2 regions of the Chelatococcus sp. CO-6 genome follow, and region 2 is predicted to be linked to the other one. Evidence: predicted binding sites of a transcription regulator. Region 2 holds the regulator's gene; the other holds the start of a gene.

Region 1 (14,565 bases), 1.0 Mb from region 2:
GCGCCTCTTCCAGGAGGTGCGCGAGGAGCGCGGCCTCGCCTATGCGGTCGATGCCTTCCACTGGCCCTTCCTGGACACGGGCGTCTTCGGTCTCGCTGCCGGTACGGCGCCGGAGGATGTCGCCGAGCTCGTGCCGGTGGCGCTCGCCTGCCTGCGTGATGCGGCGCTCGCCGCGACGCCCGAGGAGCTCGGCCGCGCGCGGGCGCAGATGAAGGTGGCGCTGCTCACGACGAGCGAATCGGCCATGGGCCGGGCCGACCAGCTGGCGCGGCAGATGCTCGCCTTCGGGCGCATCGTCCCGCGCGCGGAAATCGTCGCCCGGCTCGATGCCCTGACGGTCGAGGATATACGTGCAGCGGGCCGCACCCTGCTAGAATGCCCTCCCGTCGTCGTGGGGCTCGGGCCGGTCGCGCATCTGCCGGCGCCTGCCGATGTCCAGACGATGCTCGCTGGAAAGTGAACGCCATGGTGCTGTTCCGCTTCACGCCCCACAACGAGGCCCTGCCGGCCGTGCGTGGCGAGGGGCTGTACCTCAGGGCACCGCAGATGGCCGATTTTTCCCAGTGGGCCGCCCTGAGGGCGGAAAGCCGGCGCTTCCTGGAGCCGTGGGAGCCGCTCTGGCCGGCCGACGACCTGACGCGCAGCTCCTTCCGCCGCCGCGTGCGCCGCTACGCCCAGGAGATCGCCAGCGACACGGCCTATCCCTTCCTCATCTTCCGGCAGGACGACGACGTTCTGCTGGGGGGGCTGACGCTCGGCTTCGTGCGGCGCGGCGTCGCCCAGACCTGCACGCTCGGCTACTGGGTCGGCGAGCGCTATGCCCGCCAGGGGCATATGACGCGGGCGGTGCGGGCCGCCGTCGGCTTCGCCTTCCGCAACCTCGCCCTGCGCCGGGTGGAGGCGGCCTGCCTGCCGTCCAACGCCGCCTCCATCCGTCTCCTCGAAAAGGTCGGATTCAGCCGCGAAGGCTACGCCCGCCGCTACCTGTGCATTGCGGGCACGTGGCAGGACCATCTCCTCTATGCCCTGTTGAGTGATGACATCGTCTCGTGAGTGCGACAGAGCCCGGCCGGGGAGCGGGCGGCGTCGGGGCGCGGCCCCGCTGTGGGCGGTCCTGTGGGCTTTGCCCCGCCTCTTGCCCTCGCCCGGCCGGCCCGATACGACTGGGCAGCCTTCCGATGCGCCCACCCGCGAGATCCCCGCGTTGCATCTCCTGCGTAGACTGACGCTTCTCCTGTCGGCCCTCGTCGCCCTTGCCGCCCTCGCGGTACCGGCGGGGGCGGTGGAGTCGGTGCGCGTGACGCTCGATGCCCAGGCCATCGACCTCATGCCGGCCGTCGAGTTCTACAAGTCGGAAGGCGACCTCATCCAGATTCCCATCGCGCCGGGGCCGGACGGCATCGTCCGCCGCATCGCGGTGAAGGCGCGCGACGGCGGCACACGGCCGGACTGGATGGTCTTCGCGCTCACCAACGATACGGACGAGCAGATCGACCGGCTGCTCGTCGCGCCGCACTACCGCCTCGTCGGCTCCGGCGTCATCTGGCCCGACCTCGGCGCCTCGCGCATCACCGCCATCACGGCGAGCCAGGGCATCCGCCCGGAGCGCGAGGAGAGCCCCGACGCCGACATCTTCACGCTGACGCTCGACCCCGGCACGACCGTCACCTTCGTCGCCGAGCTGCGCACGCCGAACCTGCCGCAGCTCTATCTGTGGGAGCCGGAGGCCTACAAGAAGAAGATCAACGGCCTCACCCTCTACAAGGGCATCATCATCGGCATCGCCGGGCTGCTCGCCCTGTTCCTCACCATCGTCTTCGTGGTGAAGGGGGCGGTGATCTTCCCCGCGGCGGCGGCGCTCGCCTGGGCGGTGCTCGCCTATGCCTGCATCGATTTCGGCTTCCTGCAGCAGATCTTCCCGGCGACCTCCTCGGCGGACCGCATCTATCGCGCGGCGGCGGAGGCCGTGCTCGCCGCGACGCTGCTCGTCTTCCTCTTCGCCTATCTGAACCTCAACCGATGGCACGTGCGCTACAGCCACGTGACGGCCGGCTGGCTCGTCTTCCTCGCCGCGCTCGTGGGGCTCGCCGTCTTCGATGCGCCGGTCGCGGCCGGCGTTGCGCGCATTTCCATCGCGGCGGTGGCGGCCATCGGTTTCGCGCTCGTCATCCATCTCGCCAGCCACCGCTACGACCGGGCGGTGATGCTCATCCCCACCTGGCTGCTGCTGCTGGTCTGGGTGACGGCGGCGGCCTTCACCGTGCTCGGCCAGATCTCGCGCGACCTCGTGCCGCCGGCGCTCATCGGCGGGCTGGTGCTCATCGTCATGCTCATCGGCTTCACGGTGATGCAGCACGCCTTCTCGGGCGGCGCCATCGCGCAGGGCCTCGTCAGCGACACCGAGCGCAAGGCGCTGGCGCTCGCCGGGGCCGGCGACATCGTCTTCGACTGGGACGTGATGGGCGACAAGATCTACGTCAGCCCCGAGGTCGAGCTGCAGCTGGGGCTGAAGCGCGGCTCCCTCGAGGGGCCGGCCTCGGCCTGGCTCGATGTGATGCACGCCTTCGACCGCGACCGCTATCGCGCCACCCTCGATGCCGTGCTGGAGCAACGGCGCGGCCGGGTGGTGCAGGACTTCCGCCTGCGTTCGGCGAGCGGCCAGTACCACTGGTTCAACCTCAAGGCGCGGCCCGTCGTCGGCTCCGACGGCGAGGTCATCCGCGTCGTCGGCACCCTGGCGGACGTGACGGATGCGCGCACGGCCGAGGAGCGGCTGCTGCACGATGCGGTGCACGACAACCTCACCGGCCTGCCCAACCGCGAATTGTTCTACGACCGGCTCGAGGCGGCGCTCGTCTACGCCCAGGGCGACGACAGCATCCGCCCGACGGTGATCGTGGTCGATCTCGACCGCTTCAAGCAGGTCAACGAATCGGTCGGCCTGTCGGCCGGCGATTCCATCCTGCTCACCATCTCGCGGCGGCTCGGGCGCCTCCTGCGCCCGCAGGACACGCTCGCCCGCATCTCCGGCGACGAGCTCGCCATCATCCTCGTCTCCGAGCGCGAGCCCGATCGCATCATCTCGTTTGCCGGCATGATCCGCCGGGCGGTCACGACGCCCGTGACCTTCGCCGAGCGCGAGATCTTCCTCACCGCCTCCATCGGCATCGCCCTGCACGATCCGCAGGCCGAGGCGCGCGGCGAGGAGATGCTGAAGAACGCCGAGATCGCCATGATCCACGCCAAGAAGCAGGGCGGGGATCGCATCGAGGTGTTCCGCCCGACGATGCGTGCCGAGCGTTCCGACAAGCTCACCATCGAGAGCGACCTGCGCCGGGCGCTCGACCGCGGCGAGATGAAGGTCTTCTTCCAGCCCATCGTGCGGCTGGACGACCGCACGGTCGCCGGCTTCGAGGCGCTGCTGCGCTGGGACCACCCGCGCCACGGCCGGCTCGGCCCGCACGACTTCATCCCCATCGCCGAGGAGACGGGGCTCATCGTCGACCTCGGCCTCTTCGCGCTGGAGCGCACGGCGCGCGAGCTCGCCGCCTGGCAGCGGGCGCTCGACGTCGAGCCGCCGATCTTCGCCAGCGTCAACATCTCGAGCCGCCAGCTCCTGCGGCACGACCTCCTGCACGACGTGAAGACCGTCCTCGCCCGCTTCGCCGTCCATCCGGGCTCGCTCAAGCTGGAGCTGACCGAGAGCCTCGTGATGGAGAACCCGGAATACGCGGCGCAGATGCTGGCGCGCATCCGCGACCTCGGGGCGGGCCTGTCGCTCGACGATTTCGGCACCGGCTATTCGGCGCTGTCCTACCTGCAGCGCTTCCCCTTCGACACCATCAAGATCGACCAGTCCTTCGTGCGGCAGATGGCGAACGGCGGCCGCCCGGTCATCCTGCGCTCCATCGTCACCCTCGCGCACGACCTCGGCATGGATGTCGTCGCCGAGGGGGTGGAGGACGAATCGGACGCCGTGGCGCTGCTGCAGCTCGGCTGCGAATACGCCCAGGGCTATGCTTTCGGCGAGCCGATGAGCGCGCTCGAAGCGCGCAAGCTCGTCGGCGCGGCGCACGAGGCGGCGTAACATTCAGCGTTGGCGAGCACGCTTCGGGATAGCCCGCTGGCGTAGATGCGGCTCGCCCGCCAAGGTCTGCGCGGTGTGCAGCGCAAGGCCCGGTGCGCAACGCTCTCCGTCATGCCCGCGCCTGTCGCGGGCATCCACGCGCGGTACTGCAACGTCAGAGGCGTGGATGGCCGGGCCAAGCCCGGCCAGGACGGGTGGAGCACGCGTTCCGGCGTCTGAGCGGGAGTGAGGCAATCCCGGCCTGGCCAGCCGGTCCGGAAGGGCGCCTCAGGCGTGCCCGGCCTCGCCGGAGAGCATCCCCGGATCGATGCCGAGCATGCGCAGGGCGCGGTCGTATTTGGCTTCCAGCGGCACGTTGAAGATCAGCTCCGGATCGGCCGGGCAGTTCAGCCAGCCGTTGGCCTGGATCTCGCTTTCGAGCTGCCCGGCGCCCCAGCCGGCATAGCCGAGGGCCAAGAGGGCACTGTGCGGGCCCTGGCCGCGGGCGATGGCGCGCAGGATGTCGATCGTCGCCGTCAGGCAGATCTCGTCGTCGATCGGCAGGGTCGAATTGTCGATGAAGAAGTCGGGCGAGTGCAGCACGAAGCCGCGTCCCGTCTCCACCGGCCCGCCGCGCAGCACGAGCACGCGGTCGCGCTGCGGCAGGCGGATCGCTTCCTCGGCATTGATGATGTCGAGCTGGACGAGGAGATCGGGGAAATTGAGCTCCGTCGCGCGCTTGTTGACGACGATGCCCATCGCGCCTTCTTCCGAATGGGCGCAGACATAGATCACCGAACGCGCAAACCGCTCGTCCTGCATGCCCGGCATGGCGAGCAGCAACTGGCCGTCCAGATAGTCCTTGTCGGCTTCGGCCGACTTTCGCACGAGCGACATCAGCTCTCCTTCTCTCAAGAATATGCTACGGCGCGCCCATAGCTTTTCAATGCTTTTTGATGCCTCCTTGTTGCGCTTCACGGCTTCGTGGCTCGCCATGACAGCGGCAGGAGGGTATTCCGGCGCCATGTCGATCGGATGTTTCAGGGACGGGACGGCCGGGCGGGCCGCAGCCATCTGCGGCGTGCTGGCACTGGCCACCCTATGGCTCGGCACCGCGGTCCCGACGGCGCCTGCCGTCGCCGAACCCGCGCCTTCGGCGAAAGCACAGGGCGAGCGGTCCTCCATTGCGCTCCTCTCCGCCGGGCGCATGCCGGACGGGGCCTGGCGGGCCGGCCTCAGCATCGCCCTCGAGCCGGGCTTCAAGACCTACTGGCGCGATCCGGGCGATTCGGGTGTGCCGCCGGTCTTCGACTGGTCGGGCTCGCGCAATGTCGCCCGGGTCGAGGTGGAATGGCCGGCGCCGCGCCGCTTCTTCGACGGCGTCGGCTGGTCGATCGGCTACAAGGAGGATGTCGTGCTGCCGCTGCGCGTCGTCGCGCAGGATGCCGGCGCACCCGTCGTGCTCGATCTCAAGCTCGACTATGCGATCTGCGAGAAGCTCTGCATCCCGACCGGCGGCCATGTAGCACGGGAACTCACCGAATCGGCTGAGGACGCGGCGGCGCTCGCTCCCTTCGTCGCCCGCGTCCCGCGGGAGGTCGAGCTGGGTGAGGAGGCCGCCGGCCTTGCGGTCGAGACCGCGGCCATCGAGCGGAAGGGGGACGACATCGCCGTCGTCGCCCGCATCGCGGGCGGAGGGCTGGAGGACGTCTTCGTCGAGGGCGAGAGCGGCTGGTACTTCGACAAGGCCGAGCTGACGCGCCAGGACGACGCCCGCACTCTTGCCCGCGTCCCGGTCGCCGACCGGCCGAAGGCGGCCGCGGGCCCGACGGCGGCGAAGCTCACGGTCGTCGGCAAGGCCGGCGCGATATCCGTCTCGGCGAGGCTCGACGCGGTGGCCAAGGCACGCTAACTCAGGAGGGAGCCTCTCGGCTGACTTTCCCTGGAAGGAGCGTTGTCATGGCCATTGCAGTTGGTGATCGCCTGCCGTCCGTAACCTTTCGCGTCATGACGCCCGACGGGCCGGCAGCGCGCACCACGGACGACATCTTCAAGGGCCGCAAGGTCGTGCTCTTCGCCGTGCCCGGCGCCTTCACGCCCACCTGCCACAAGAACCACCTGCCGGGCTTCCTCGCCAAGGCCGACGAGATCAAGGCCCGCGGCATCGACGCCATCGCGGTGACGGCGGCCAACGACGTCTTCGTCATGGATGCCTGGGGCAAGGCCTCGGGCGCTGAGGGCGTTATCGAGTTCCTGGCCGACGGCAACGGCGATTTCGCCAAGGCAGTCGGGCTCGCCTTCGACGGTTCGGGCTTCGGCCTCGGCACGCGCTCGCAGCGCTACTCGATGGTCGTCGAGGATGGCGTCGTCACGCAGCTCAACGTCGAGGACGCGCCCGGCAAGGCGGATGTCTCCGGCGCGGCGCACCTCCTCGCGCAGCTCTGACGTGAGGCCGGGCGCTTCCTCGTGAGGCGCCCGGCTCACTCCAACCGCATCGGCGCAAAGCTCATGCGGTGGAAGGGCGAAGGCCCGTGCGCGGCGATGGCCTCGAGATGCGCCGCCGTGGCGTAGCCAACGTGCGACGAGAAGCCGTAGGCGGGGAACTGCCGGCACAGCCGCGCCATCAGCCGGTCGCGCGTCACCTTGGCGACGATCGAGGCCGCCGCGATCGATGCCACCGTGAGGTCGCCCTTGATGACCGCTTCCGTCGCGCAGGGCGCATCGGGCGGGCAGTCGTTGCCGTCGATGAAGGCGTGTAGTGGCCGCACCGGCAGGCCGCGCAGGGCCCGCGCCATGGCCGCGAGCGTCGCCTGGCGGATATTGACGCTGTCGATGATGCGGGCGGGCACGCTCGCCACCGACACGGCCGCGCTGTCGAGGATGAAGGCATAGAGCATCTCGCGCCGGGCGGGGGTGAGCCTCTTCGAATCCGTCAGCCCCTCGGGAATGCGCTCCGGGTCGAGCACCACGGCTGCCGCCACCACCGGGCCGGCGAGGGGGCCGCGGCCCACCTCGTCCACGCCGGCGACGGGCCAGATACCGCGCCCGCGGCAGTCCGCCTCCCGCGTGAAGGATGCTGACGCGAGGTCGGGGACCGCCGGCGAATCAGTGACGTCGATGCGCTTCATGCGGCCATCATGGCGCGCATGCGCGCAGGCTCAAGGCCCGATTCGAGAAGGCTCGCCCGCGGGGGGTGCGAAAGCCGCCGTCAGTCCGGCAGGACCATCAGCCCGCGCGCGTCGAGCGGCACGAAGGGATTGAAGGCCACCTCCCACGGGTGGCCGTCGGGATCGGCGAAATAGCCCGAATAGCCGCCCCAATCGGCTTTGGTGCCGGGCTTCAGCAGGCGCCCGCCGGCGGCGACCGCGGCATCGAGCGCAGCATCCACCGCCTTCTCGTCCGGCAGGTTGATGGCGAGGGTGAAGCCGCCGAAGCCCGGTGGCGTCAGCGGGAGCTTCGCGTCCTCGGCGAGCTTGTCCCGGTCCCACAGGGCGAGCGCGAGATTGTCGAGGCCGAGGAAGGTGATGGATGCCTCGTAGGCGCGCGCCTTCGGCTGCCAGCCGAGCTTCTCGTAGAAGCGCTGGCTCGCGGCGCGGTCCGTGACGCCGAGGGTGATGAGGTTGACGCGGGCAGGAACGGCAGCGGTCATCGGTCTTTCCTTTCGGTCTTGGGTCTTTCAGAAGAGGCTGAGCTGCTCGGCGCCGCGGCGGGGCGGGGAGAAGAGGTCCGTCCTGAGCCGCGTGCGGCGCTTGTTGAAGCCGAGGCGCTCGGCCGCCATCTCGAAGCGCCGGCCGATCATCCAGGCATAAGGACCGGAGCCCACCATGCGCTGCCCCCAGCTCGAATCATAGTCCTTGCCGCCGCGCGTCGAGCGGATGAGCGACAGCACGTGCCGGGCCTTGTCGGGATAGTTGCTCATTAGCCAGTCGCGCACGATGTCGCGCACCTCGAGCGGCAGGCGCAGCATGACATAGCCCGCCTCGCGCGCGCCTGCGGCATGCGTCGCGGCGAGGATGTCCTCGATCTCGGCATCGTTGATGGCCGGCACGATGGGGGCGACGAGCACGGTGACGGGAATGCCGGCCTCGCTGAGCCGGCGGATGGTGTCGAGCCGGCGCTGCGGCGTGGCCGCCCGCGGCTCCATCGTGCGGGCGAGCTTGGCGTCGAGCGTCGTGACGGAGATCGCCACCTTGGCGAGGCCCCGCGCCGCCATCGGCGCGAGGAGGTCGATGTCGCGCGTCACCAGGGCCGACTTGGTGACGATGCCGACCGGATGGCCGGCCCTGTCCAGCACCTCCAGGATGCCGCGCATGAGGCGGAACTTGCGCTCGATGGGCTGGTAGGGATCGGTGTTGGTGCCGATGGCGAGCGTGCGCGGCACGTAGCCGGAGGCCGACAGCTCCTTCTCGAGCAGCGCCGGTGCATCCGGCTTGGCGAAGAGCTTCGATTCGAAGTCGAGCCCCGGTGACAGGCCCATATAGGCGTGGGTCGGCCGGGCGAAGCAGTAGACGCAGCCGTGCTCGCAGCCGCGATAGGGGTTCACCGAACGGTCGAAGGAGATGTCGGGCGAATCGTTGCGCGTGATGATCGTGCGCGCCTTCTCCGTCTGCACCTCCGTCTTGAACGGGGGCAGCTCGGCAAGACCCTCCCAGCCGTCGTCGACATCCTCCCTATGGGTCGGCTCGTAGCGCGCCACGGGGTTGCTGACGGCCCCGCGTCCGCGCCGCCGCTCCGGGTCGATGCGGTGGCCGACAAGGGCGAGCGGATCCGCCGGGCCGACCTGCGGCACCTCCTTCAGCGGATCGCGCCCCCGGCTGGCGCGCGGCGGGGTGGCAGGGGCAGGTGAATGAGAGACGGCTCGGGCCCGCATGGGCGCCTCCGATTTCCAGCAGCGATCGTTGAACGAGAACATATAGAGAACAAAATTGTTCCCCTGTCCAGTGGTCGCCGCGGCGGAGGCGTGGCGAAGGGGGCAGCCGGCGTCGCATCCGGCGGCCCGAAACGGGGCTGGAACGAAGGCCTTTGCGGGGGCGGTGCCGCTACGTTTTCCGACGCAGCTTGCCGGGATGGCTACAGAAACGATGCCACGGCGACGGAAAGAATGAGCAGGCCCGCGAAGGACATGTTCACGGCGCGCCCCACCCTGGGGTTCACCACGCTGCGCGCAAGCAGCGCGCCGGCGGCGAGCCAAAGCAAGTTCACGAGAACGATGGTGGCGAGCAGCAACGCTCCTTTCGCAAACTGGTCGGCGACGGCGCTGTTCGGCCATAGGGAATAGCGTGAGAACACCGCCGCCACGGCGACATAGGCCTTGGGGTTGGCCAGCGAGAGGGTCACGCCCGCATACCAGCGCGGGGCGCGGCCGGGCGCTTCCGCGGCGGCCGTCCCGAGCGGCGGCGCCGTGGCGATCCTGTATGCCAGGAAGATGAGATAGGCGCTCGCGGCAAAGGTCACGACCGGCGCGATCCGGGGATAGGAAAGCACCGCCGCCCAGAGGCCCGAGCCGACCAGGGCCACGACGGCGACCATTCCGAGATTGAGCCCGGCCATGTAGGCCAGCCCCCGCCGCACGCCGAAGGCCGCTCCGAGCGCCGCCAGGCTGAACGTGTTGGGGCCGGGGCTCCCGACGAGGGCGAGCGATGTCAGAAGAAACAGGGGTACGGCGTCCATAGGGCCTCCACTCGCGATCTTGGAGTTGGCCCAGGCGGACGGCGGAACAGTGCTGCGCTCCCCGATGGTTCCCCATCTCATGCCGCCAGTCACACAGCACGATGCGAGCGTATCGGCCGCTCGCCCGGCGGGCAAGCCGCATACATCGGGATGTTGGGCGCGGCTGGCGGCGGCGGGCTCGCACCTGCCACCGAGGATTCGGGCCGTCCATGGTCCTGCCGCTAAGACAGCGTGCCGCAGCGTCATGGCGAGGTGCCTGCGCTAGGCTTCCGGCATGATTTCCGTCCTGATCATGGCCAATGGCGATACGGAAGGCCTCGGCGCGACGCTGGCGGCTCTCGTGCCCGGCGTCGCGGCGGCGGTCGTGCGCGAGGCCATCATCATCGATTGCGGCGAGGACAGGGATGCCGCGCGCGTCGCCGAGGCCGTGGGCGCCTCGCTCGTGCGGGCCGGGGGTGGCGAAGCCGGCTGGCGCGAGGGGGTGCGCGAGGCGCGGGGCCCCTGGCTCATGCTGCTCAAGGCCGGCGACGTGCCGACGGCGAACTGGATCGCCGTGATGGAGCGCTTCCTGCGCCGCCAGGCCGGCCGGACGACGGGATTGTGGCTCGGTGGCTCGTGCATCGTGCCGCTCGGCCGCTTGAGGCACGTGGCCCAGGGGCTCTTCGGCCGCGCGCCGCTCGGCCCGCGCATGCTGCTGTCGAAGGCCCACGTGGTCGCCGGCCATCGCCGGCCGATGATGCTGCCGGCGCTGCCGGTCGCCTTCGAGGCGGCCGGTTGAGACCGGGGTGTGATCCCCGTCCGTTCAGTTGCCGGTTCCACGCCTCAGGTGCTCGTCGAGCCGCGGCATGATCTCGACGAAATTGCACGGCCGTTGGCGATAATCGAGCTGCGCGGCGAGGATGCCGTCCCAGGCGTCCTTGCAGGCGCCGGGGGAGCCCGGCAGCACGAAGATGTAGGTTGCGCCCGCGACGCCCGCGGTCGCCCGTGACTGCAGGGTCGAGGTGCCGATCTTGTCGTAGGAGATGCGGTGGAAGACGGCGGAAAAGCCGTCCATGCGCTTCTCGAACAGGGGCTCGATGGCCTCGGGCGTCACGTCCCGGCCGGTGAATCCCGTGCCGCCCGTGGTGATGACGGCATCGATGCCGGGATCGGCGATCCATCCCTTGACGGTAGCGCGGATCTCGTCGACCTCGTCCGGCACGATGGCGCGGGCGGCGAGGCGATGGCCGGCCGCCTCGAGGCGCTGAACCAGCGTGTCGCCGGACCTGTCGTCGGCGAGGCTGCGCGTGTCCGACACGGTCAGCACGGCGATGGAGAGCGGGATGAAGGGGCGCGTTTCGTCGATACGGGACATGGGGTCTGCCTGATGAGGTGGTGCCGGACCGTCAGGGCCTGCTTGCGCCGAAAGTATCGCACGCCTGCACGCGGCCTTCCTTGAGCCCCGTCATGAACCAGCGCACGCGCTGCTCGGACGAGCCGTGGGTGAAGGTCTCGGGCACGGCATAGCCCTGGCCGGCCTTCTGCAGGCGGTCGTCGCCGATGGCCTCGGCCGCGTTCATCGCCTCCTCGACGTCGCCGGGCTCCAGCGCCTTCCACCGCTGCTCGCTGTGGTTGGCCCACACGCCGGCGAGGCAGTCGGCCATCAATTCGACGCGCACGGACAATTCGTTCGCCTGCCGCTGCGAGGCCTGGCGCTGCGCCTGCTGCACCTTGGGCAGGATGCCGAGCAGGTTCTCCACATGGTGCCCGACCTCGTGGGCGATGACATAGGCATAGGCGAAATCGCCGCCCGCGCGGAAGCGCCGGCGCATGTCGTCGAAGAAGCTGAGGTCGATGTAGACCGTCTGGTCGACGGGGCAATAGAACGGCCCCATGGCCGCCTGGGCGAAGCCGCAGTTAGACCGGGTGGCGCCGGAGAAGAGCACCATGCGCGGGTTCTTGTAGGCGACGTTCACCTGCTGCGGCAGGACGGTCGTCCAGACGTCCTCCGTGTTGCCGAGGATGGCGGCAGCGAACTGGCCGGCCTCGTCCTGCGGCGCGCCGCGCGTGCCCGGCTGCGACTGCTCGTAGGAGGAGCCGCCGCCCGACAGCATCTCGGCCCCGCCGATGAGGATGCGCGGATCGATGCCGAGCGCCCAGCCGATGAGGCCGAGCACGAGGATGGTGCCGATGCCGATGCCGCCGCCGCGTCCCCCGCCGGGGATGTGGAAGCCTCCACCGCCGCCGCGCCGGTCCTCGACATTCTCGGACCGGCGGAAATCACCCCAGCGCATGTCTTGCCTTCCGTCGACGCCTCACCTGCCTGCAGCGGCAGGCCGACCAGCATAGCCCGCCGCGCCGCGCCGGCCAACGACCGGCCGCGGCATGCCGTGGCAGCAGTACACGCCGGGCTAGTGGTAGCCCTCGCCCTCCTTCAGCTTGCCGCGGAAGGTCCAGTATACGAAGACCGTGTAGCCGAGGATCATGGGCAGGAGCGGCAGGGTCCCGATGAGGAGGAAGATCTGCGCCGCCGGCACCGCCGCCGTGTCCCACACCGTCAGCGTCGGCGGCACGAGATAGGGGAAGTTGGAGATCGCGAGCCCGGCGTAGCACAGGAGGAAGATGCCGATCGTGCTGAAGAACGGCAGCGCCGTGCGCCCCTGGCGCATGCCGCGCCAGGCGAGCAAGCCGAGGACGACCGTCCCCGCCGGCAGGAGCCAGAGGAAGTAGATGTTCGGCGCCGCGAACCAGCGGTCGGCGATGCGCTCGAAGGAGGCCGGCGTCCAGATGCTGACGAGCGCCGCGCAGATGCCGACGGCGATGAGGAAGACGGGCGCCAGCCGGCGGGCATGGTCGGCGGTCGGTCCCTCCGTCTTCATCATCAGCCAGCAGCAGCCGATGAGGCCGTAGCCGGCGACGACGCCGACGCCGCACAGCAGCGGGAAGGGCGCCAGCCAGTCGAAGGAGCCGCCGGCGAATTCCCCGTTCTCCACCCTGATGCCCTGCAGGAGGCCGCCGAGGATGACGCCCTGGGCGAAGGCCGCGACGATGGAGCCGCCGGAGAAGGCGAGATCCCACATGCGGTGCCGGGGCTTCGACACCCAGCGGAACTCGAACGACACCCCGCGGAAGATGAGGGCGAGCAGCATCACGATGACCGGCAGGTAGAGCGCCGGCATGATGACGGCATAGGCCTGCGGGAAGGCGACCCACAGGCCGCCGCCGCCCAGGACGAGCCACGTCTCGTTGCCGTCCCAGAAGGGGGCGACGGAGTTCATCATCTCGTCGCGGCGCGCCTCCTCCTGCGTCGTGGGAAAGAGGATGCCCATGCCGAGGTCGAAGCCGTCGAGGATGACGTAGAGCGCGACGGCCGTGGCGATCAGCCCGGCCCAGATGATCGGCAGATACCACTCCATGGCGCGCTCCTCATTGTCCGGGTTGCATGGCGGCGCGGGCCGCTTCCTCGGCCGCCGACAGCGGCCGGTTGGGCAGGCCCTTCGGCTCGGCGGCGACGTCCGGTGCCGGCCCCTTCACGATGAGCCGGTTGATGTAGCGGATGCCCATGGTGAAGACGATGCCGTAGACGACCACGAAGAGCGCCAGCGTGAAGGCCACGGTCTCCATGGCGACCGGCGAGCGCGCGTCGGCCGTGCGCAGGATGCCCGTCGCGACCCACGGCTGGCGGCCGATCTCGGCCACGAACCAGCCCGAGACGATGGCGATGAAGCCCATCGGCCAGGCCCACGAGGCGGCCCATAGGAAGGCCCGCGAGGTGAACAGCCGGCCGCGCAGCCAGAGATAGCCGCCCCAGAAGGCGAGCCCGATCATGAGGAAGCCGATGCCGACCATGACGCGGAAGGAGAAGAACACCGGCACCACCGGCGGTCGGTCCTCCGGCGGGAAGGCCTTCAGGCCGGGGTAGATGCCGTTCCAGTCGTGCGTGATGATGAGGCTGCCGAGGTGGGGAATGGCGATCTCGAAGTCGTTCGATTCGGTCCGTTCGTTCGGCCAGGCGAAGAGGACGAGCGGGGCCACCTCGTTCTCCGGCCAGTGGCCCTCCATGGCGGCGAGCTTCACCGGCTGGTATTCGGCCGTCTTGAGGCCGTGCGCATCGCCGATGAAGGCCTGCAGCGGCGCGAGGATCAGGGCCATGCCGAGGCCCATGCCGATCATGGTGCGGCCGTGACGCTCGTGCACCCCGGCGAGCAGGTAGCGCGCGCCGACGGCGAGGACGACGATGGCCGTCGTGAGATAGGCCGCGGCCACCATATGCGCGAGGCGCAGCGGGAAGGTGGGGCTGAAGACGATGGCGAGCCAGTCGACCGGATAGGCGATGCCGTCGCGTACCTCGTGCCCCGTCGGGTACTGCATCCAGCTGTTGGCCGAGATGATCCAGAAGGCCGACATGCAGGTGCCGACCGCCACCATGAGCGCGGCGAAGAAGTGCAGCGCCGGTGGCACGCGGTTCCAGCCGAAGAGCATGATGCCGAGGAAGGTCGCCTCGAGGAAGAAGGCCGTCAGCACCTCGTAGCCGATGAGCGGGCCGATGGTGTTGCCGACCACCACCGAGAAGCGGCTCCAGTTGGTGCCGAACTGGTAGGACAGCACGATGCCGGACACGACGCCCATGGCGAAGGACACGGCGAAGATCTTCGTCCAGAAGCGGGCGAGGGTGCGGTAATGCTCGTCGCCCGTATAGAGCCAGCGGCCGAGCAAAGTGGTGATGAAGGCGGAAAGGCCGATGGTGAAGGCGGGGAAAATGATGTGGAAGGTGACCGTAAAAGCGAACTGGATGCGCGCCAGCATCGTCGCGTCGAGATCCATATCGTCACCTCCGGGGATCGTGCCTC
Region 2 (14,565 bases):
AGATATTTCTGGCGATGTCGGATCCGGTGTTCTTCGTCCAGGCCGTGCGCCCGACGCTCGCCGAGGTGGCGTCTCTCACCGGCGTGACGCTGCCTGCGGGCGCGGACCCGCAGATGGTGCTGAGCGGGGTCTCGCCGCTCGAAAGCGCGGCGCAGGGTGATCTCGCCTATATGGACAACCCGCGCTATGCCGCCGCGCTCGATGTGACGCAGGCGAGTGCCTGTTTCGTCTCGAAGCGCTTTGCCGCGCGCGTGCCTGCCGGCTGCGTGGCGCTCGTGGTCGCCGAGCCTTACCGCGCCTTCGCCAAGGTGCTCACGGCGATGTATCCGGCGGCGGCGCGGCCGGGCTCGCAGTTCGGTGCCGACGGCATCTCGCCCGGCGCCTATGTGCATCCCCAGGCGCGGCTCGAGCCGGGCGTCGTCGTCGATCCGGGGGCGAGCGTCGGCCCGGGAGCGGAGATCGGCTCCGGCACGGTCATCTCGTCGAATGCCGTGGTCGGCCCCGGCGTCCGCATCGGCCGCAACAGCTCCATCGGCCCCGGCGTCGTGCTGCAGCACGCGCTCGTCGGCAACCGCGTCATCCTGCACGCGGGCGCCAAGATCGGGCAGGACGGCTTCGGCTTCGCCATGAGCGCCCAGGGCCATCTCAAGGTGCCGCAGATCGGGCGCGTCATCATCCAGGACGACGTCGAGATCGGTGCCAACACCACCGTCGACCGGGGCGCCAGCCGCGACACCGTGATCGGTGAGGGCACGAAGATCGACAACCTGGTGCAGATTGGTCATAACGTCGTCATCGGCCGCCATTGCGTCATCGTCTCGCAGGTCGGCATCGCGGGCAGCGCGACGTTGGAGGACTTCGTCGTCCTCGGCGGCCAGGTCGGTGTCGTCGGGCACGTTCGCATCGGCATGGGCGCGCAGATCGCGGCGACGAGCAATGTCGCGACCGACGTGCCGGCGGGGGTCAAGTGGGGCGGCTCGCCCGCCAAGCCCATGCGGGCCTGGCTGCGCGAGGTGATGACGTTGAAGAGCCTGGCGGCACGGCGCGGCGACGGTGGCGACGCCGGCGAAGGATAAGGAACCACGGCGGGCGCCCGGCGCCTGCGTTGTGCGGGGAGACAACCATACATGAACGATGGGACCACGGGCCTCGAGGCTGCCGATATCGTGCAGATCCTGAGCTATCTGCCGCACCGTTATCCCTTCTTGCTCATCGACCGCATCATCGAGATGAAGGGCGACGAGAGCTGCATCGGCATCAAGAACGTCACCTACAACGAGCCGCAGTTCATGGGGCATTTCCCCAGCCGCCCGATGTTTCCCGGCGTGTTCATGATCGAGGGCATGGCCCAGACCGCCGGCGCCATGTGCGTCGCCTCCAAGCTCGCGCAGAAGGCGCGGCCCAAGGAGGTCTATTTCATGACCATCGACAAGGCCAAGTTCCGCAAGCCGGTCGGCCCGGGCGACACGGTGGAGTACCACATGACCAAGCTCGCCAACCGCCGCAACATGTGGTGGTATCGCGGTGAGGCGAAGGTCAATGGCGTGCTCGTCTGCGAGGCTGAAGTCAGCGCCATGCTGGTCGTAGAGTAGGTTGATGTCGCAGATTCATCCGACGGCGATTGTCGAGGACGGTGCGCGCCTCGGCGAGGGCGTGCGTATCGGTCCCTATTGCCACGTCGGCCCCGAGGTGTCGCTGGGGGACGGCTGCGAGCTCGTCAGCCATGCGGTGGTCGCCGGCCGTACCCGCATCGGGGCCCGCACGCGGATATTCCCCTTCGCCTCCATCGGCCATCAGCCGCAGGACCTGAAGTATCACGGCGAGCCCTCGACGCTCGAGGTCGGCAGCGACTGCATCATCCGCGAGGGCGTCACGCTCAATCCCGGCACCGAGGGCGGGGGCATGAAGACGGTCATCGGCGACCGCTGCGCCTTCCTCGCCAACTCGCACGTCGGGCACGACTGCGAGGTCGGCAGCAACGTCATCCTGTCGAACAACGTCATGCTGGCGGGCCACGTGACCGTGGGCAACTACGTCATCATCGGCGGCGGGGCGGCGGTCATCCAGTTCGCGCGCGTCGGCGCGCACGCCTTTGTCGGCGGCATGTCCGGGCTGGAGAACGACCTCATCCCCTATGGCATGGCCATGGGCAACCGGGCCCATCTGTCAGGCCTCAACATCGTCGGCATGCAGCGCCGCGGCTTCTCGCGCGAGGATATCCACACCGTCCGGCGCGCCTACCGCCTGCTCTTCGCGGATGAAGGCAGCCTGCGCGAGCGCGTGGAGGATGTGGCGGCGGAGTTCCAGAACCACGCCGTCGTGCACGAGATCCTCGACTTCATCCGCGAGGGCGGCAAGCGCTCCATCTGCACCCCGCGGGCTTCCGAAGAGAGCTGACCATGGCTGCTGGCGCGCCGGTCGCCCTGCTCGCCGGCGGCGGGGCCCTGCCGGGCCTGCTGCGCGCAGCCTTGCTCCGGCGCAATCGAAACGTCCGGGTCCTCGCCCTGCGCGGCTTCGCCGAGCGGGCGCTCGCCCGTCAGGCTGACGTCGTCGTCGACATTCTCGATTACAAGCGCATCTTCGCCCAGCTCGAAGCCTGGGCGCCGGCCGAGGTGGTGCTCGTCGGCACGGTGCATCGGCCCAAGCCCACGGCTTTCGCCGGGGCCCTCGCTGCATTCAGGAACCGGGACGAGATTGCCGCGATCCTCGGGGCGGGCGACGATGGCCTGCTCGCCGGCGTTATCCGTCTCCTGGAGGAGCGCGGCCTCACGGTGGGCGGCATCGATCGGCTGGCGCCGGAGCTGCTCGCCGGGGCGGGCGTTCTCGGCGCCGTGACGCCCGATGAGCAAGGCCTTGCGGCCGCGGCGACGGGGCAGGGGGTGCTCGAGGCATTGTCGCCGTTCGACGTCGGGCAGGCGGTGGTCGTCGCCGCGCAGCGTGTCGTCGCCATCGAGGGGCCGGAGGGCACCGATGCGATGCTCGCCCGTGCGCGCCGCCTGCGGCGCAGCCCGCGCCTGCGCGCCATCCATGGCGGCGTGCTGGTCAAGATGGCGAAGGTCGGCCAGGACCTGCGCGTCGACCTGCCGACTATCGGGCCGCGCACCGTCGCCTGTGCGGCGCGGGCCGGCCTTGCCGGCATCGCCATCGGCGCCGGCGCGACGCTGATCGTCGACGGGCCCGGCACGATCGCCGAGGCGGACCGGCGCGGCCTCTTCCTCCTCGGCATCGAGCGACGGCACGACAGGATCGAGACCTGATGCAGCAGCTGGCCGGATTGCACGTCTTCATCGTCGCCGGAGAGGAATCGGGCGATCAGCTCGGCTTCAAGCTCATGCGCTCGCTGCGGGCCCGGCATCCGGATATCCGCTTTTCCGGCGTCGGCGGCCACGCCATGGCCGGCGAGGGGCTGACGAGCCTCTTCCCGCTCGACGACATCGCCGTCATGGGTTTCACCGCCGTCATCGGCCGCCTCAGAACGATCATCGACCGGGTGCATCGCACGGTCGATGCCGCCGTGGCGGCCCGGCCGGATATCCTCGTCATCATCGACAGCCCCGATTTCACCCATGCGGTGGCGAAGAGGGTGCGCAAGCGCCTGCCCGACCTGCCGGTGGTCGACTATGTCAGCCCGAGCGTCTGGGCCTGGCGCCCCGGCCGCGCCCGCAAGATGCGCGCCTATGTCGACCACGTATTGGCGCTGCTGCCCTTCGAGCCGGCGGCCCACGCGCGTCTCGGCGGCCCTCAATGCAGCTATGTCGGCCATCCGCTCATCGAGCGACTGGCCGAGTTGCGCCCGGCAAGCGGGGAGCGGCCGGCCCTTGCCGAAGGGGTGCCCGCGACGGTTCTGGTGCTGCCCGGCAGCCGCCGCTCCGAGGTGTCGCGGCTCATGCCGGTCTTTCGCGAGACCTTGCCGCTGGTCGAGGCGGCGAGCCGGCGATCGCTGCATTGGCTGATGCCGGTCGTCCCGCACCTCGCCGATGAGATCGAGGCCGCTGTCGCCACCTGGCCGGTGAAGCCGCAGATCGTCCGCGGCGCTGCGGCCAAGCTGGCGGCCTTCCGGCAGGCCCACGCGGCCTTGGCTGCCTCCGGCACGGTCACCCTGGAGCTTGCCTTGTCTGGCGTGCCCATGGTGGTCGCCTACAAGGTGGGCTGGCTCGAATCCCAGGTGCGGCACTTCCTCACCGTATCGACCATCACCCTCGCCAATCTCATCCTCGGCGAGAGCGCCATTCCCGAGCGCCTGCAATGGGACTGCACGCCCGAGAAGCTTGCCGGCACGCTCGCGCCGCTGATCGAGGAGGGGCCGGAAAGGCAGGCCCAGCTGGCCGCGCTCGCCCGCCTCGACGCGGCGATGCGCATCGGTGACGAGGAGCCGAGCGAGAGGGCCGCGCGCATCGTGCTCGCCGTCGCCGGGCGCTGAGCAGCGGGGAAGCCGAGGCAAGAACGACGAGGACACGAAAAAGGGCCCCGCGAGGGGCCCTTTCGTTTCATCCGAACCGCTCAGGAGCGCTGGGCGATCGGGGTGTAGTCGCGCTGCGGCGCGCCGGTGTAGAGCTGGCGCGGGCGGCCGATCTTCTGGGACGGATCCTCGATCATCTCCTTCCACTGCGCGATCCAGCCGACGGTGCGGGCTAGCGCGAACAGCACGGTGAACATGGAGGTGGGGAAGCCCATCGCCTTCAGCGTGATGCCCGAGTAGAAGTCGATGTTCGGATAGAGCTTCTTCTCGATGAAATATTCGTCGTGCAGGGCGATGCGCTCGAGCTCCATGGCGACGTCGAGCAGCGGGTCGTCCTTGATGCCGAGCTCGTTCAGCACCTCGTGCGTCGTGCGCTGCATGATCTTGGCCCGCGGGTCGTAGTTCTTGTAGACCCGGTGGCCGAAGCCCATGAGGCGGAACGGATCGTTCTTGTCCTTCGCGCGGGCGATGAACTCGGGGATCCGGTCGGGCGTGCCGATCTCTTCCAGCATCTTGAGCGCCGCCTCGTTGGCGCCCCCGTGAGCCGGGCCCCACAGGCAGGCAACGCCCGCCGCGATGCAGGCGAAGGGATTGGCGCCCGAGGAACCGGCGAGCCTCACCGTCGAGGTGGAGGCATTCTGCTCGTGGTCGGCATGCAGGATGAAGATGCGGTCCATCGCCCGGGCGAGCACCGGGTTCGGCACGTATTCCTCGCACGGCACGCCGAAGCACATGTGCAGGAAGTTCGACGTGTAGTCGAGGTTGTTCTTCGGATACATGAACGGCTGGCCGATGGAATATTTATAGGCCATGGCCGCAAGCGTCGGCACCTTCGCGATCATGCGCATGGAGGCGATCATGCGCTGCTGCGGATCGGAGATGTCGGTGGAGTCGTGATAGAAGGCCGAAAGGGCGCCGACCGAGGCGACGAGGATCGCCATCGGGTGGGCGTCGCGGCGGAAGCCCTGGAAGAACCGCGTCATCTGCTCGTGCACCATCGTATGGCGCGTCACGCGGTAGTCGAAATCGGCCTTCTGGCTCGCCGTGGGCAGCTCCCCGTAGAGGAGGAGGTAGCAGGTTTCCAGGAAGTCGCCGTGCTCGGCGAGCTGCTCGATCGGGTAGCCGCGGTAGAGAAGCACGCCCTCGTCACCGTCGATATAGGTGATCTTGGACTCGCAGCTCGCGGTCGAGGTGAAACCCGGATCGTAAGTGAACATCCCGGCATTTTTGTAGAGCGGCGCGATGTCGACGACGCTCGGCCCAATCGTTCCCTCTCGCACGGCAAGGTCGATATTCTTGCCGTCGATGGAGAACGTGCCCGTTCCTGCGCTCATGGATGCATCCCCTTTCTTCGGGTAAAGCGCACAGGACAACGGCTCATCGGCAGGGGGCTGACCCCTTGGCTGTGATTGCCTTTCCGCTCCGCCGTCCCGCGGTTTTCGATCCGATCGAGATAAGATCGAGGCCTGCGTATCGCATTCGCGGCATGCGTTCAAGCAGCGCCGGAAGCGGGACTTGTCGGGCGACAATGCCGGCGCCGCAACCCTTGGGGCAAGTCGTTGCTGCGCCGCATCAAAGTGTCTGGTCGAGGCCCGTCAGCGGGCCTGGTCGCGCAGCCGCGCCAGGCTCTCCTCGCGGCCGAGCACCTCCATGACGTCGAACAGGCCGGGCGAGGTGGAGCGCCCCGTCAGCGCCGCCCTGAGTGGCTGCGCCATCAGGCCGAGCTTGACGCCCGCCTCCTCGGCGGCCGCGCGCACGGCGGCCTCCGTTTCCCCCGGCGTCCACGCGTCGAGGCCCTCGAGGCGACGCAGCACCTGCCCGAGCCGCCCCCGGGCGGCATCATCGAGAATGCCGCGCGCCTTGTCGTCGAGCGCGAGGGGGCGCGACGCATAAAGATAGGAGGCGCTGTCGAGGAGCTCGATCAGCGTCTTGGCGCGCTCCTTGAGGCCGGGCATGGCGGCGAGCAGATTCTCCCGCAGGGACGGCTCCAGCGACGCGCCGAGGCCGCGGGCCGGGCCGATCTCCGGCAGCAGCGCCTCGATGGCCTGGAGAAGCTCTTCGTCCGGCGCGAGCCGCATGTAATGGCCGTTGAGGTTCTCCAGCTTGGCGAAATCGAAGCGGGCGGGCGAGCGGCCGATGCTGGTGAGGTTGAAGGCCGCGGTCATCTCCTCGGTGGAGAAGACCTCCTGGTCGCCGTGGCTCCAGCCGAGGCGCACGAGATAGTTGCGCAGGGCCGCCGGCAGGTAGCCCATGGACCGGTAGGCGTCGATGCCGAGCGCCCCGTGCCGCTTGGACAGCTTGGCGCCGTCCGGCCCGTGGATGAGCGGGATATGCGCCATCACCGGCACCGCCCAGCCGAGCGCCTCATAGATCTGCGTCTGCCGCGCCGCGTTCGTCAGATGGTCGTCGCCGCGGATGATGTGGGTGACGCCCATGTCGTGGTCGTCGACGACGACGGCAAGCATGTAGGTCGGCGTGCCGTCGGAGCGCAGCAGAACGAGGTCGTCGAGGTCCTTGTTCTGCCACGTCACGCGGCCCTGGACCTGATCGTCCACCACGGTCTCGCCGGTCTGCGGTGCCTTGAGGCGGATGACGGGCTTGACGCCGGCGGGCGCCTCGGCGGGATCGCGGTCGCGCCAGCGCCCGTCGTAGCGCATCGGCCGCCCCTCCTTGCGGGCGAGCGCGCGCATCTCCTCGAGCTCCTCGGGCGTGGCGTAGCAGTAATAGGCCTTGCCCCGGCGCAGCAGCTCCTCCGCCACTTCGCGATGACGCGCGGCGCGCGCGAACTGGTGCACGACCTCGCCGTCCCAGTCGAGGCCGAGCCAGGTCATGCCGTCGAGGATCGCCTGGATCGCGGCCTCGGTGGAGCGTTCCCGGTCGGTATCCTCGATGCGCAGCAGCATCTTGCCGCCGTGGTGGCGGGCGAAGAGCCAGTTGAACAGGGCCGTGCGGGCGCCGCCGATGTGGAGGAAGCCCGTGGGCGAAGGCGCGAAGCGGGTGACGACCGTGCCTGACATGGGTGTTCGGAACTCTCGGAAGGTGGCGGTGACGAATCGATGCGAGCTTGCCGCATGCCGCGTTTCTGCTGCTCGCAAAATCCGGCGACTTGATGGTTCAATGCGGCGGGCGCTCGTGTAGCATGACCTGCCGTCAGACGTAAGGAATTCCTCGCTCCGCATGCCGTCGGACCGATCCCGCCAGGCCCGTGCCGTTGCCGCCGTGCTCGATCGCGCGACCGGCGGACGCGGCGCCGTTCTGGCTGGTGGCCTGTCCCTTGCCGATGTCGGCTCGTTTCTTACCCGCTGCCTCGACGAGGAGGGCACGCACCGGCGCCTGTTCCCCTGGGCGGCGGTGAGCTTCGGCATCGGGGTGCTGCTCTATTTCGCGGCCGACCGCGAGCCGAGCGTCTGGGCGCCTGTCGTGGCGCTTGCCGTCACCATCGGGGTGGCAGCCGTTTCGCGACGCTATGCGGCCTTCGTCGCGGCGGTTGCCGCCGCCTTTCTCTTTGCCGGCTTCCTCGCCGGTGCGGCCCGGACGGCCCGGGTGGAGGCGCCGGTGCTCGCCCGCGTGACCATCGCGCCGCTCACCGGCTTCGTCGAAAGCGTGGAGGAGCGGCCGCAGGGGCCGCGCGCCGTCGTGCGCGTCGAGACGCTCGGCAATCTCGGCGACGGCGAGCGCCCGGCGCGGGTGCGGGTGTCGATGCGCGAGCCGGCCCGGCTGCGCGCGGGCGACTTCATCAAGGCCACCGCCCGCCTGATGCCGCCGCCCGGGGCGGCCTGGCCCGGCGGCTACGATTTCACGCGCGACGCCTTCTTCCGCGGCATCGGCGCCGTGGGCTCTCTTGTGGGGCGTGTCGAGATCGGTGCCCCGCCACGGCCACCGGACTGGCGCCTGGGCCTTGCGACATGGCTCGACGAGACGCGCAATGCGCTGACGGCGCGCATCGCCCGCGCCGCGGGCGGGCAGGAGGGGGCGGTCTCGGCCGCGCTCGTCACCGGCAAGCGCGGCCTCATCACCGAGGACACCAACGAGGCCCTGCGCGCCGCCGGCCTCTATCACATCGTGTCGATCTCCGGCCTGCACATGGCGTTGGCCGCCGGCACGGTGTTCTGGGCCGTGCGCGCGCTCCTCGCGCTCTTTCCGGCCATCGCCCTCACGTGGCCGATCAAGAAGATCGCCGCCGCGACGGCCATGGCGGGGGCCATGGGCTACTGCCTGTTCTCGGGCGCCGACGTCGCCACCCAGCGGGCGCTGATCATGACGCTGACCATGCTCGGCGCCATCCTCGCCGATCGGCCGGCGCTCTCGATGCGCAATCTCGCCTTCGCCGCCATCCTGTGCCTCGCCCTCGAGCCGGAGGCGGTGCTCGGGCCGAGCTTCCAGATGTCGTTCTCGGCGGTCGCCTGCCTCGTGGCGCTGGCGGAATGGCAGGCGGCCCGCGCGGGCAGGGGCGAGGCGTCGCTCGGCCCGGTCGCGCGCGTCCTGCGCCATGCCTGGCGGTGGACCGTCGCCCTCGTCGTGACGACGCTCGTCGCCTCCCTGGCGACGGGGGCCTATGGCGCCTATCATTTCCAGACCGCCATGCCGCTGAGCGTCGTCGGCAACGGCATCGCGCTACCCTTCGTCTCCTTCATCGTCATGCCGGCGGCGGTGCTCGGGGTGCTGCTCAACCCCTTCGGCCTCGACGCGCCCATCTGGTGGCTGATGGGGCAGGGCACGGCCATCGTGCTCGCCGTCTCCCATGCCATGCAGGACTGGCGCCTGTCCGTGGTGGCGATACCGGCCTTTCCGGGCAGCGCGCTCATCCTCTTCTCGCTGGCGCTGCTCGTCCTGACCATCTGCATCTCGCCGCTGCGCTGGCTCGCCGCCGTGCCCGCAGCCGCCGCCCTCGCCATCGCCGCCGGAGCTGCGCGGCCCGACATCTTCGTCGACCGCAACGGTGCGAGCGCGGCCGTCCGGGGGACGGAGGGTCGCCTCGCCGTGCTCGGCCGCGCCTCGTCCTTCGTCGTCGCGCAATGGCTGCGCGCAGACGGCGATGCGAGGCAGCCGGGCGACGAAAGCCTCAAAAGCGGAGTCTTCTGCGACCGCGACGGCTGCACCATGCAGGCGGTCGACGGCCGCATGGTCGCCCTGGTGCGCCGCCCCTCGGCCTTCGTCGAGGACTGCCGGCGGGCCGATATCCTCGTCACGGCGCTCACCGTCCCGCCCGGCTGTGCAGCGCCCGTGGTGATCGACCGCACGAAGCTGCGCGAAAACGGCGCAATGGCCGTCATCCTCGGGAAAGGCGGCAGCGATCGACTCATCGGCCAGTTGCCCCCCGACGAGCGCCGCGCCTGGATGCAGGCACTTCCCTCACGGCCGTTGCGCCAGTCGGCCAGTGCCGCGACCGGTCGACCACCCCCACCGTCAGCCGATGAGACGGGCGGCGAAGATCAGGAGCCCGACGTCAGTAGCGACGCAGCAGATTGACGAGCTTGCCCTGGATGCGCACCCGGTCGGGGCCGAGCACGCGCGTCTCGTAGGCCGGGTTGGCCGCCTCGAGCGCGATGGAGGAGCCGCGGCGCCTCAGGCGCTTCAGCGTCGCTTCCTCGTCATCGATCAGGGCGACGACGATATCGCCCGTATTCGCCGTATCCTGCTTGCGGATGACGACCGTATCGCCGTCGAGAATGCCGGCCTCGATCATCGAGTCGCCGCGCACCTCGAGCGCGAAGTGCTCGCCGCTGCCCAGCATGTCCGGTGGCAGCGAAACGGTGTGGCTGCGGCTCTGGATGGCGGAAATGGGCGTGCCGGCCGCGATCCGGCCCATGACGGGGATCGCCACCGTCTGGACCGCGGGTTCGACCGCCTGGGGCGCCGGCGCGCGCACCTTGCCGAGCCCGCCCTCGACGACGCTCGGGTTGAAGCGGCCGCGCGGGGCAGCGGCGACGCCGTCCGGCAGGCGCAGCACCTCGAGCGCCCGGGCGCGGTTCGGAAGCCGGCGAATGAAGCCGCGCTCCTCCAGCGCCACGATGAGGCGATGGATGCCGGATTTCGACTTGAGGTCGAGCGCTTCCTTCATCTCGTCGAAGGACGGCGGCACGCCGGTCTCACGCAGGCGTTCGTGGATGAAACGCAGGAGTTCGTGCTGTTTGCGCGTCAGCATGGCCGGCGATCTCGCTCCCCCTCGTCGAATCGCATTGTCGATGCGAGTCGAAAACAAATCATGAACGAGATTAGACGTTCTCGGTGTGTTCCGCAAGTTCAACCGACGCGGGAAAGTCAGAGCCGGATGATGCGGCAGGGCTCGCCCGCCCGGGCGGCGGGGGCATGGGGCGCACGCAGGACGAGCGCCTCGGCCTCCGCCATCAGGCGCAGCATGGAGCTGTCCTGGCGCGGGAAGGGGCTGGCGACGAGGGTGCCGTCGTCGGCCGTCGCGAGGCGGGCGCGCAGATAGTCCTGCCGCTCGTCATTGGCCGGCAAATCGGTGCCGAGCCGGGCCGGCAGGGTCGCGATTTCGGCCGCATCCGGATCGCCGCTCAGCGCCCGCACGAGCGGCGCGAGGAAGATGAGCGAGCACACGATGCTGGAGACGGGATTGCCCGGCAGGCCGAGCACGGCCATGGCGCCGAGGCGCCCGTGCATCAGGGGCTTGCCCGGGCGCATGGCGATGCGCCAGAAGCCGAGCTGCCACCCCTGCGCCGAAAGGGCGCGCTGCACGAGATCGTGATCGCCCACCGAGGCGCCGCCGAGCGTCACGAGGACGTCGGCCCCGGCCTCCTTGGCCGCATCGATCGCGGCAGAGAGCACGGCAAGATCGTCCCCCGCGATGCCGAGGTCGATGGCCTCTGCGCCGGCCCGTTCGGCGATGGCCGCGACGGCATAGGTGTTGGAGGCGACGATCTGGTCGGGGCCGGTCGGCTCGCCGGGGCGGACGAGTTCGTCTCCCGTTGCGAGAATGGCGACGCGCGGCCGCCGCACCACCGGCAGCGTGGCGTGCCCCATGGCCGCGGCGAGCGCGACCGCCGAGGGGCCGAGCCGCCGGCCGGCCTGCAGCAGGACCTTGCCTTCGTGGAAATCAAGCCCGGCCTCGCGCACGAAGCGCCCCGCCGCCACCGTGGACAGCGCTTCGACCCAATCCCCCTCGGCGCGGGCATTCTCCTGGATCAGGATGGCGTCGGCGCCCGCCGGCACGGGCGCGCCCGTGAAGATGCGCACGCATTGGCCGGACCCGACCGCGCCCTCAAAGGCATGGCCGGCGGCACTGGTGCCGATCAGCGAGAGGCGCGCGGGAACGGCCGCGACATCGGCGGCACGCACGGCATAGCCGTCCATCGCCGAGGCGGTGAAGGGCGGCTGGGTGCGCAGGGCGGCAACGTCCGCGGCGAGCGTGCGGCCCGCGGCCCGGTGCAGCGTCACCGTCTCCTGCTCGCGGACAGGACTCGCGCCGGCGAGGATGCCGGCGAGCGCATCGGCGACCGGCGTCAGGGCCAAGCTGGCCTCCTCATGCTGGCCTCCTCATGCCGTCTTCTCCGCATCCGGCCGGTCGCCGGCGCGGAAATCGCCGGACTTGCCGCCGCTCTTGGCGAGGAGGCGGATGCCCTCGATGCGCATGGCCCGGTCGGCGGCCTTCACCATGTCGTAGATGGTGAGGCAGGCGACGGAGACGGCGGTCAGCGCCTCCATCTCGACGCCGGTCTGGCCCGTGACGCGCGCCTCGCCCGTCACGCGTACGCCCGGAAGCGCCTCGTCGATGGTGCAGTCGACCTTCACCTTGGTCAGGTTCAGCGGATGGCAGAGGGGGATGAGCTCGTGCGTCCGCTTCGCCGCCATGATGCCGGCGATGCGGGCCGTGGCGAGCACGTCGCCCTTCTTGGCTTCGCCCGAGCGGATGAGGGCGAGCGTCTCCGGCAGCATGAGGACATGGCCCTCCGCCTGCGCGACGCGCTGCGTCACGGCCTTGTCGCCCACGTCGACCATGTTGGCCTTGCCCGAGGCGTCGACGTGCGTGAGCCGCGTCATGCCGCCTCGGCCTCACCGAAGAGGAGGGCGCGGGTCGCGGCCGCCACGTCCGTCTGGCGCATCAGGCTTTCGCCGACGAGGAAGGTGCGGATGCCGACGCCCGCAAGCCGCGTGATGTCGGCATGGGTGAAGATGCCGCTCTCGCCGACGATGATGTGGCCGGAGGGAATGCGCGGCGCCAGCGTCTCGCTGACGGCGAGCGACGTCTCGAAGGTGCGCAGGTCGCGGTTGTTGATGCCGATCATGCGCACGTCGAGGGCCAGCGCGCGGTCGAGCTCCTCGGCATCGTGCACCTCGACGAGGACGTCCATGGCGAGTTCCTCGGCAGTGCCGACGAGCGCGCGCGCCTCTTCGTCGCTGACGGAGGCCATGATGACGAGGATGCAGTCGGCGCCCCACGTGCGCGCTTCGTAGACCTGATAGGGCTCGAACAGGAAGTCCTTGCGCAGGGCGGGCAGGCCGGAGGCCGCGCGCGCCGCGCCGAGATAATCCGGATGGCCCTGGAAGGAGGGGCCGTCCGTCAGCACCGACAGGCAGCTCGCGCCGCCGTCCGCATAGGCCTTCGCCAGCGCCGGCGGGTCGAAATCGGCGCGGATGAGACCCTTCGACGGGCTCGCCTTTTTGATCTCCGCGATGAGGGCCGGCCGGTCCGCGGCCAGATGGGCCTCGACGGCGGCGAGGAACGGGCGCGGGGCCGGGGCGGCATGGGCGAGGCGCACCATCTCCTCGTGCGGGATGCGCGTCTTCGCCGCCGCGATCTCGCGGCGCTTGTAGGCTTCGATCTTCGCCAGAATATCGCTCATGGGGCCCTCACGCATTCGACGCGGCAACGAGCCGCTCGAGCGTAGCGCGTGCGGCGCCGCTGTCGAGGGCGGCCTCGGCGGCGGCAACGCCCTCCTTGAGGTCGGCGGCCTTGCCGGCGACCACGAGGCCGGCGGCGGCATTGAGCACGGCGATGTCGCGGTAGGGCGTCTTCTCCCCGGCGAGCACCGCGCGCAGCGCGGCCGCATTGTGCTCGGCCTCGCCGCCGCGCAGGTCGGCGATCGACGCCCGGGCAAGCCCGACATCCTCCGGCGTGACGGTGAAGCGGCGGATGCGCCCGTCCTCCAGCGCCACCACCGAGGTCGGCCCGGTCGTCGTCATCTCGTCGAGCCCGTCGGATCCGTGCACGGCCCAGACGCGCTGCGCGCCGAGGGCGGCGAGCACCTCGACGAGCGGCTGGAGCCAGCTCTCGGAATAGACGCCGAGCAGCTGGTGGCGCACGCCGGCCGGATTGGCGAGCGGCCCGATGAGGTTGAAGACGGTGCGGGTGCCGAGTTCGACGCGCACCGGCGCCACATGGCGCATGGAGGCGTGGTGGGTGGGCGCGAACATGAAGCCGACGCCGGCCGCGGCAAGGCAGCGCTCGATACCGGCCGGGTCGAGCCCCACCTTGACGTCGAGCGCGGCGAGCACGTCGGCGGCGCCGGATTTCGACGAGGCGGCCCGGTTGCCGTGCTTGGCGACCGGCACGCCGCAGGCGGCGGCGATGATGGAGGCGAGCGTCGAGACGTTGTAGCTGCCCGAGTTGTCGCCGCCGGTGCCGACGATGTCGATGGCGCCCGCCGGGGCGCTGACGCGCACCATGCGTGCGCGCAGCGCCTCGACCGCGCCGGCGATCTCGTCCACCGTTTCGCCGCGCACGCGCAGCGCCATCAGGAAGGCGCCGCTCTGGGCCGGCGTCACCTCGCCCGAGAGCAGGGTGTCGAAGGCCTGGCGGGCCTCCTCGCGACTCAGCGAGACACCGGTGGCGACTTTGGCGATGAAGGGTTTGAAGGCGTCCATCGGTGTTCCGTCAGCTCGTTCTTGCGGGGCGCCCGGTCTCGTTCCAGCGCGCGGCGATATCGAGGAAATTGCGCATCATGGTCGCGCCATGCTCCGAGAGGATGCTCTCGGGGTGGAACTGCACGCCGTGGAGCGGCAGCCGGCGGTGCGCCATGGCCATCACGAGGCCGTCCTCGCTCTCGGCGGTGACGGCAAGGTCGGCCGGGCAGGTCTCGCGCGCCACGATGAGCGAGTGGTAGCGCGTGGCCTCGAACGGGCCGTTGATGCCGCGGAAGAGGCCC

What was found. Region 2 encodes LexA, which represses DNA repair genes until DNA is damaged. Its sites were predicted from a motif close to TGTTCNNNNTGTGTTCNG; they were not measured.
Positions count from the first base shown of each region.
Region 1: AL346_RS13150 (PA0069 family radical SAM protein) is a predicted target of LexA. The motif match lies at 8,971-8,988, and genes of this name have one in related genera.

Region 1 is NZ_CP012398.1:2,786,831-2,801,395, forward strand. Features, by position in the region: gene AL346_RS13110 (pitrilysin family protein) at 1-460, shown strand, start outside; gene AL346_RS13115 (GNAT family N-acetyltransferase) at 466-1,053, shown strand; gene AL346_RS13120 (EAL domain-containing protein) at 1,214-4,087, shown strand; gene AL346_RS13125 (YqgE/AlgH family protein) at 4,355-4,963, opposite strand; gene AL346_RS13130 (protein-disulfide reductase DsbD domain-containing protein) at 5,091-5,978, shown strand; gene AL346_RS13135 (peroxiredoxin) at 6,026-6,511, shown strand; gene AL346_RS13140 (ribonuclease HII) at 6,547-7,194, opposite strand; gene AL346_RS13145 (VOC family protein) at 7,275-7,715, opposite strand; gene AL346_RS13150 (PA0069 family radical SAM protein) at 7,743-8,936, opposite strand; gene AL346_RS13155 (LysE family translocator) at 9,137-9,736, opposite strand; ZMP/ZTP riboswitch at 9,758-9,839, opposite strand; gene AL346_RS13160 (hypothetical protein) at 10,011-10,514, shown strand; gene moaB (molybdenum cofactor biosynthesis protein B) at 10,539-11,090, opposite strand; gene AL346_RS13170 (neutral zinc metallopeptidase) at 11,122-12,009, opposite strand; gene cydB (cytochrome d ubiquinol oxidase subunit II) at 12,127-13,131, opposite strand; gene AL346_RS13180 (cytochrome ubiquinol oxidase subunit I) at 13,142-14,539, opposite strand.
Region 2 is NZ_CP012398.1:3,788,976-3,803,540, forward strand. Features, by position in the region: gene lpxD (UDP-3-O-(3-hydroxymyristoyl)glucosamine N-acyltransferase) at 15-1,076, shown strand; gene fabZ (3-hydroxyacyl-ACP dehydratase FabZ) at 1,128-1,592, shown strand; gene lpxA (acyl-ACP--UDP-N-acetylglucosamine O-acyltransferase) at 1,597-2,397, shown strand; gene AL346_RS17770 (LpxI family protein) at 2,400-3,257, shown strand; gene lpxB (lipid-A-disaccharide synthase) at 3,257-4,420, shown strand; gene gltA (citrate synthase) at 4,501-5,793, opposite strand; gene gltX (glutamate--tRNA ligase) at 6,055-7,476, opposite strand; gene AL346_RS17790 (ComEC/Rec2 family competence protein) at 7,637-9,928, shown strand; gene lexA (transcriptional repressor LexA) at 9,906-10,604, opposite strand; gene glp (gephyrin-like molybdotransferase Glp) at 10,721-11,932, opposite strand; gene moaC (cyclic pyranopterin monophosphate synthase MoaC) at 11,957-12,460, opposite strand; gene trpC (indole-3-glycerol phosphate synthase TrpC) at 12,457-13,263, opposite strand; gene trpD (anthranilate phosphoribosyltransferase) at 13,271-14,284, opposite strand; gene AL346_RS17820 (aminodeoxychorismate/anthranilate synthase component II) at 14,295-14,565, opposite strand, start outside.